DNA from 2 places in the Streptomyces sp. NPDC093111 genome. Region 1 is predicted to be linked to the other one. Evidence: riboswitches for the same ligand, from Rfam matches in the RefSeq annotation. Region 1 holds a riboswitch; the other holds the start of a gene.
What was found. Region 1 has a riboswitch for S-adenosylmethionine ahead of AB0Q96_RS06555 (aminotransferase class V-fold PLP-dependent enzyme). Riboswitches for the same ligand answer to the same signal wherever they lie in the genome.
Positions count from the first base shown of each region.

Region 2: another riboswitch for S-adenosylmethionine. It lies ahead of thrC (threonine synthase); the one in region 1 lies ahead of AB0Q96_RS06555 (aminotransferase class V-fold PLP-dependent enzyme).

Region 1 is NZ_JBFBNW010000003.1:379,436-382,829, forward strand. It holds gene AB0Q96_RS06545 (rhomboid family intramembrane serine protease) at 1-260, shown strand, start outside; gene AB0Q96_RS06550 (Lrp/AsnC ligand binding domain-containing protein) at 257-538, shown strand; gene AB0Q96_RS06555 (aminotransferase class V-fold PLP-dependent enzyme) at 623-2,023, opposite strand; SAM riboswitch class IV at 2,205-2,321, opposite strand; gene trpD (anthranilate phosphoribosyltransferase) at 2,433-3,394, opposite strand, start outside.
Region 2 is NZ_JBFBNW010000001.1:173,672-177,065, reverse strand. It holds gene AB0Q96_RS00780 (MoaD/ThiS family protein) at 212-490, opposite strand; gene thrC (threonine synthase) at 507-1,793, opposite strand; SAM riboswitch class I at 1,811-1,955, opposite strand; gene AB0Q96_RS00770 (glucosyl-3-phosphoglycerate synthase) at 2,077-3,018, shown strand; gene AB0Q96_RS00765 (trehalose-6-phosphate synthase) at 3,085-3,394, shown strand, end outside.

The sequences.
Region 1 (3,394 bases):
TCTTCCCGCGCTCCCGGGTGACCAGCCTCTTCCCCTTCCTCTTCTTCCTGCCGCTGCGTTTCCCGGCCTGGATCGTGCTGATCTTCTGGTTCGTGCTCCAGTGGCTGGCGGCCCGCTCGGCCGGGGCGGGACCGGGGGTGGCGTACCTGGCGCACGTGGTGGGGTTCGCGATCGGCTTCGTCTACGCGTGGGGCCGGTACAGAGGTGGCGTTAAGGTGAAGCCACCAGCCGCGGCCACCGAGGGAGAAAGCCAGCCGTGATCACCGCGATCGTGCTCATCAAGACCAGCGTGGACCGCATCCCCGAGATCGCGGAGTCCATCGCCGCGATCGACTCGGTCAGCGAGGTCTTCTCGGTGACCGGGACGTACGACCTGATCGCCATGGTCCGGGTGCCGCGCCACGACGACCTCGCCGACGTCATCCCCGGGAAGATCAGCAAGATCCCCGGCGTCGAGGGCACCGACACCCATGTCGCCTTCCGGGCCTACTCCCAGAACGACCTGGACGCGGCCTTCGCCATCGGCCTGGAGGGCTGAGCCCGCGGGCACGCCCCGCGCACCACGCACGACGAAGCCGGCCTCTCCCCGCGGGAGGCCGGCTTCACTCGTACGGGTGAGGGATCAGCCGCGGTCGGGCACGCAGCGGCCGTCCTCGGTGCGGTACTTCCACTGGGCGCCCTCGCGCACCAGCTGCTTCACCGCGCCCACGAAGCGCTCCACGTGCTCGTCGGGCGTCCCCGCGCCGAAGCTGACGCGGATGGCGTTGAGGGAGCGCTCGCCGGGGGCCGCCTCCGGGGCGCCGCACTCGCCCGGGTCCTGCGGGTCGCTGCCGAGCAGGGTGCGCACCAGCGGGTGGGCGCAGAACAGGCCGTCGCGGACCCCGATGCCGTACTCGGCGGAGAGCGCGGCGGCGAAGTGGGAGCTGTTCCAGCCGTCCACGACGAAGGAGATGACGCCGACCCGGGGGGCGTCGTCGCCGAAGAGCGAGAGCACCCGCACCTCGGGCACCTCGGCCAGGCCCTCGCGGACCGTGGCGATCAGGTGCCGCTCACGGGCGACGAGCTGGTCGAAGCCGGCCTCGGTGAGCGCCTTGCAGGCGGAGGCGATGGAGTAGACGCCGATGACGTTGGGCGAGCCGGCCTCGTGCCGGGCGGCGGTGGTGTGCCACTCCACGTCGACGCCGCCGTCGGCGCGCCGGGCCACCTTGCGGGAGGCGCCGCCGCCGGCGAGGTAGGGCTCGGAGTCCTGGAGCCAGTCGGCGCGTCCGGCGAGGACGCCGGAGCCGAACGGGGCGTACAGCTTGTGCCCGGAGAAGGCGATCCAGTCGACGTCCAACTCCTGGACGGAGACGGGGTGGTGGGGCGCGAGCTGGGCGGCGTCGAGGACGATCCGGGCACCGTGGGCGTGCGCGGCGGCGGCCAGTTCCCGGACCGGCCACAGCTCGCCGGTGACGTTGGAGGCGCCGGTCACGCAGACCAGGGCGGGGCCGTAGGGGTCGCGGTCGGCGAGCGCCCGCTCCAGGGTCTCGACGGCCTGGCGCGGGGTGCGCGGCGCGTTGAGGTAGGTGACCCGGGCGTCGCGCCAGGGCAGCAGCGAGGCGTGGTGCTCGGTCTCGAAGACGAAGACCTGGCAGTCGGCGGGGATCACCTGGGCGAGCAGGTTGAGCGAGTCGGTGGTGGAGCGGGTGAAGACCACCTGGTCGCCGGGGCGGCAGTCGAGGAACTCGGCGACGGTGGCGCGGCTGTTCTCGAACAGGTCGGTGGAGAGCTGGGAGAGGTAGCCGGCGCCGCGGTGGACGCTGCCGTAGTACGGGGCGTACGCGGCGACGTCGTCCCACACGCGCTGCAGGGCCGGGGCGCTGGCGGCGTAGTCGAGCGCCGCGTAGCTGACCTCGCCGCCGGTGACGAGCGGGACGGTGACGTCCCGGCCGAGGACCGGCAGCGGGGCGGCGCAGCAGGGGTCCGCCGCGTCACCGGAGGGGGCGGAAGCAGTGGTGGTGGCAGCGTTCGGGCATGCGGACATGACGGTATCTCCCGGCATAAAAGGGGCGCGAAAAGGCGTGAAAGAGCCCGCAGGGCAGCGCGAAGAAGGGGGTGCCGCGTACGGGTGTTCGGTGAAGAAGTGGGCCGACGGCCCTAACGCATTCGCTTGCTCACGAGACACTGCTCCCTAGAGGACCAAGGACCCCAGGGTTGTGCGCAGGGGTCCGCGCTTGCCGCAGGCTTCTGCTCGTACGGCCTGGTCTTCACCCGGGGCACCCCGCCACGGACGGAGGGTTGCCGGACAGCTAGCCGGGGCTTTGTCGCTGTCACTCATGACCTGTCACAGAACTTATGCCAGTCGATCACGACGACGCAACCCCGTTCCGGCATTCGGAACGGGGCTGCGTACGGGGCGGCTGACGGCCGGCCGGGGCGGCGGTGGCGACGGCTCAGGCGTTGCTGGCCGCGATCCAGCGCTCCAGGGCGCGGCGGGCGGCGCCGGAGTCGATGGACTCGGCCGCCTTGGCGATGCCCACGGCCAGTTGCTCCGCCAGGGTGCCCTCGCCCGGTGCGAGCGCGGTGAGCGCCGCCGCCGAGTTGAGCAGCACCGCGTCCCGTACCGGACCGGTCTCGCCGGCCAGCAGGCGGCGCGCCACGTCGGCGTTGTACGAGGCGTCGGCGCCGCGCAGGGCCTCGACCGGGACGATGTCGATGCCGACGTCGCGCGGGTCGAAGGACTCCTCGCGGACGGTGCCGTCCCGGACGATCCACACCCGGGAGGTCGCCGTCGTGGTCAGCTCGTCCAGGCCGTCGTCGCCGCGGAAGACCAGCGCCGAGGAGCCGCGCTCGGCGAGCACCCCGGCCACGATCGGGGCCATCCGGGGGTCGGCCACGCCGGTCGCCTGGGCCCGCACCCGGGCCGGGTTGGTGAGCGGCCCGAGGAAGTTGAAGACCGTGCGGATGCCCAGCTCCTTGCGGGCCATCGCCACATGGCGCAGCGCCGGGTGGAACTTCACCGCGAAGCAGAAGGTGATGCCGGCCTCGCCGGCCACCTCGGCCACCCGCGCGGGGGTCAGCTCCAGGTTGACGCCCAGCTTCTCCAGGACGTCGGAGGCGCCGCTGGCGCTGGACGCGGCCCGGTTGCCGTGCTTGACGACCTTGGCGCCGGTGCCGGCCACCACGATCGCCGACATGGTGGAGATGTTGACGGTCTTGGCGCCGTCGCCGCCGGTGCCGACGATGTCCACGGACGGGCCGGGGACCTCGATGGTGTTGGCGTGCTCGTACATGGTCCGGACGAGGCCGGTGATCTCCTCGACGGTCTCGCCCTTGGCCCGCAGGGCGACGACGAAGCCGGCGATCTGCGCCGAGGTGGCCTCGCCGCGCAGGATGCGGTCCATCGCCCAGGCGG
Region 2 (3,394 bases), on a different contig from region 1:
AGGTGCACAAGACACGGGCGCTTTGGCTGCTTCTTGTCGTGCACGGGCGCATTCTCATATGCGCCTGGCATGGGCAGCGGAGGGGACTTCCCCAACTCTACCCCGCTCAACCATGCAGAATTGCCCCCTCCGCTTCTTCTCGCGGAAGGGGCAATTCAGGTAAGACGGGTACCGCGGGTAAGCGCGGGTAAGACCGGCCGATCCGGACGGTTCAGCAGCCGCCGGCGACGGCCGGGATGATGGAGACGCCGGCGCCGTCCGGCGTCACGGTCTCCAGGCCCTGCTCGAAGCGCACGTCGTCGTCGTTGACGTACACGTTGACGAAGCGGCGCAGCTTGCCCTGGTCGTCCAGGACGCGGGCGGCGATGCCCGCGTGGTTCTTCTCCAGGTCGGCGATGACCTCGGCGAGGGTCCCGCCCTCGGCCTTCACCTCGGACTGGCCGCCCGTGTAGGTGCGGAGGATGGTGGGGATGCGGACGTTGACGGCCATGGGGTTCACGTACCTTTCAGTGGGCCAGGCCCGCGTCGCGGAACGCGTCCAGGCTCGGGCGGATGGTGGCGGTCGCCTGAGAGCTGTCGGCAACGGCGTCCAGGGTCTTGAGTCCGTCGCCGGTGTTGAGGACCACCGTCGTCAGCGTCGGGTCGATGAGACCGGCCTCGACCAGCTTGCGCGTCACGCCGACGGTCACGCCGCCCGCGGTCTCGGCGAAGATGCCCTCGGTACGGGCGAGCAGCTTGATCGCGTCGACGACCTGCTCGTCGTTCACGTCCTCCACGGCGCCGCCGGTGCGGCGGGCGATGTCGAGCACGTACGGGCCGTCCGCCGGGTTGCCGATGGCGAGGGACTTGGCGATGGTGTTCGGCTTCTGGGGCTTCACCACGTCGTGGCCGGCCTTGAAGGCGACCGAGACCGGGGAGCAGCCCTCGGCCTGGGCGCCGAAGATCTTGTACGGCTTGTCCTCGACCAGGCCCAGCTTGATGAGCTCCTGGAGGCCCTTGTCGATCTTGGTGAGCTGCGAGCCGGAGGCGATCGGGATGACCAGCTGGTCGGGGATGACCCAGCCGAGCTGCTCGCAGATCTCGTACGCGAGCGTCTTGGAGCCCTCGCCGTAGTACGGGCGCAGGTTGACGTTGACGAAGCCCCAGCCCTCGCCGAGCGGGTCGCCGATGAGCTCCGAGCAGAAGCGGTTGACGTCGTCGTAGTTGCCCTCGATGGCGACGAGGTCACCGCCGTAGACGCCGGCCATGACGACCTTGCCCTGCTCCAGGTCGTGCGGGATGAACACGCAGGAGCGGAAGCCGGCCCGGGCGGCGGCGGCGCCGACGGCGCCGGCCAGGTTGCCGGTGGAGGAGCAGGAGAGGGTGGTGAAGCCGAAGGCGCGGGCGGCCTCGATGGCCTGGGCGACGACCCGGTCCTTGAAGGAGTGGGTCGGGTTGCCGGAGTCGTCCTTGACGAACAGCCTGCCGGGCTCGACGCCCAGTTCGCGGGCCAGGTTGTCGGCCTTGACGAGCGGGGTCCAGCCGGGGTTCAGGTTCGGCTTCTCGGCGACGTCGGCCGGGACGGGCAGCAGCGGGGCGTAGCGCCAGATGTTCGCGGGGCCGGCCTCGATGCGCTTGCGCAGCTCCTCCGGGTCACCGAAGGGCAGGTCGTACGCGACTTCGAGCGGGCCGAAACAGAGCTCGCAGGCGAAGATCGGGCCGAGCGGGAAGGATTCGCCGCATTCGCGGCAGGAGAGTCCGGAAGCGGGACCGAGGTCGACGGTGGTTCCGGATGCGACGGTCTGTACAGCCATGGAGGCGAGGCCCTTTCTCCTCATCTTTCCCATGACGAATTTTTCGCCATGAGACGGATTTGGCACCTTCCCTAGTCGGGAGCCTCGCTGGAGGACGAGTAACCGACTGGAGGGTTGCCGGGGCTTCAACGGGCCGTTTCCCTCTGCCCCTCTGGATGAGCGGTATTCGATTGTGAGACGCGGTCGGCACCCCGACATGCATCGGGGATCCGCGTTGTTCAAGACTGTAACCGAAGGCTACGAAGGTGGAGACGGTCGTCCGATCCGCGAGATGGAGATCACGTTGCTGGAAGAGGTGGAGCGCTGGCTGGCCCGGCGGTCCTGGTCCGTTGCCGACCGCCCGCTGGAGCGCGTCCTCGCCGCCAAGCGGGGGACGCGGGTCAGCGTGGTGCTGCCCGCGCTGAACGAGGAGGCGACGGTCGGCACGATCGTCTCCGTGATCCGCCGCGAGCTGATGACCGACGCGGTCCCGCTGGTGGACGAGCTCGTGGTGATCGACTCGGGCTCCACGGACCGTACGGCGGAGGTGGCCGCGGCGGCCGGCGCGCGGGTGGTGGCGCGGGACGCGATCCTGCCCCGGATACCGGCGGTGCCCGGCAAGGGCGAGGTCCTCTGGCGGTCACTGATGGTGACGACCGGGGACGTGGTCTGCTTCGTGGACGCGGACCTCAGGGACTTCTCCGCGGACTTCGTCACCGGCATCGTGGGCCCGCTGCTCACCGATCCGGACGTCGACTTCGTGAAGGCGATGTACGACCGCCCGCTCGGCGACACCCCAGGTCAGGGCGGTCGCGTGACAGAGCTGGTGGCCCGCCCGCTGCTCAACCTGCACTGGCCGCAGCTGGCCGGTTTCGTCCAGCCGCTGGGCGGCGAGTACGCGGCCCGCCGCTCGCTGCTCGAACGCCTGCCGTTCCCGGTCGGTTACGGAGTGGAGCTGGGCCTGCTCGTCGACGCCCTGCACACGGTGGGCCTGGACGCCCTCGCGCAGGTGGACGTGGGCGTGCGCAAGCACCGGCACCAGGACGGGCGGGCGCTGGGCCGGATGGCCGCCGCGATCTACCGGACGGCGCAGCTGCGCCTGTCCCGGGGGCATCTGGTGCGCCCGTGGCTGACCCAGTTCGAGCGGGGCGAGCGGGGCTTCGAGCCGCACACGTACCCGGTGGACACGGAGGAGCGCCCGCCGATGGCGGAGATCGCGGAGTACGCGCGGCGCCGCGTGGCCTGACACCGCACACCCACCTGTCTGATATCCGCACGTTTGAGCGTGTACCGGACGGGCTAGGTTCGCCACATGGCTACCGTCCTCGTGGCATCGAACCGCGGCCCGGTCTCGTACACCGTGCGTGACGACGGCTCCCTGGACACCCGGCGCGGCGGCGGCGGACTCGTCTCCGGCCTCGGCGCCGTCGCCTCCGAGGGCGGCCTGTGGGTCTGCGCCGCCCTCGGCGACGGCGACCGCGAGGCCGTGCGCCGCGGGGTCGCCGAGCCGGGCGTGCGCATGCTGGACATCGACCCGGAGGTGTACGCCGACGCGTACAACGGCATCGCGAACTCGGTGCTCTGGTTCCTCCACCACCACCTGTACGACATCCCGCGCGAGC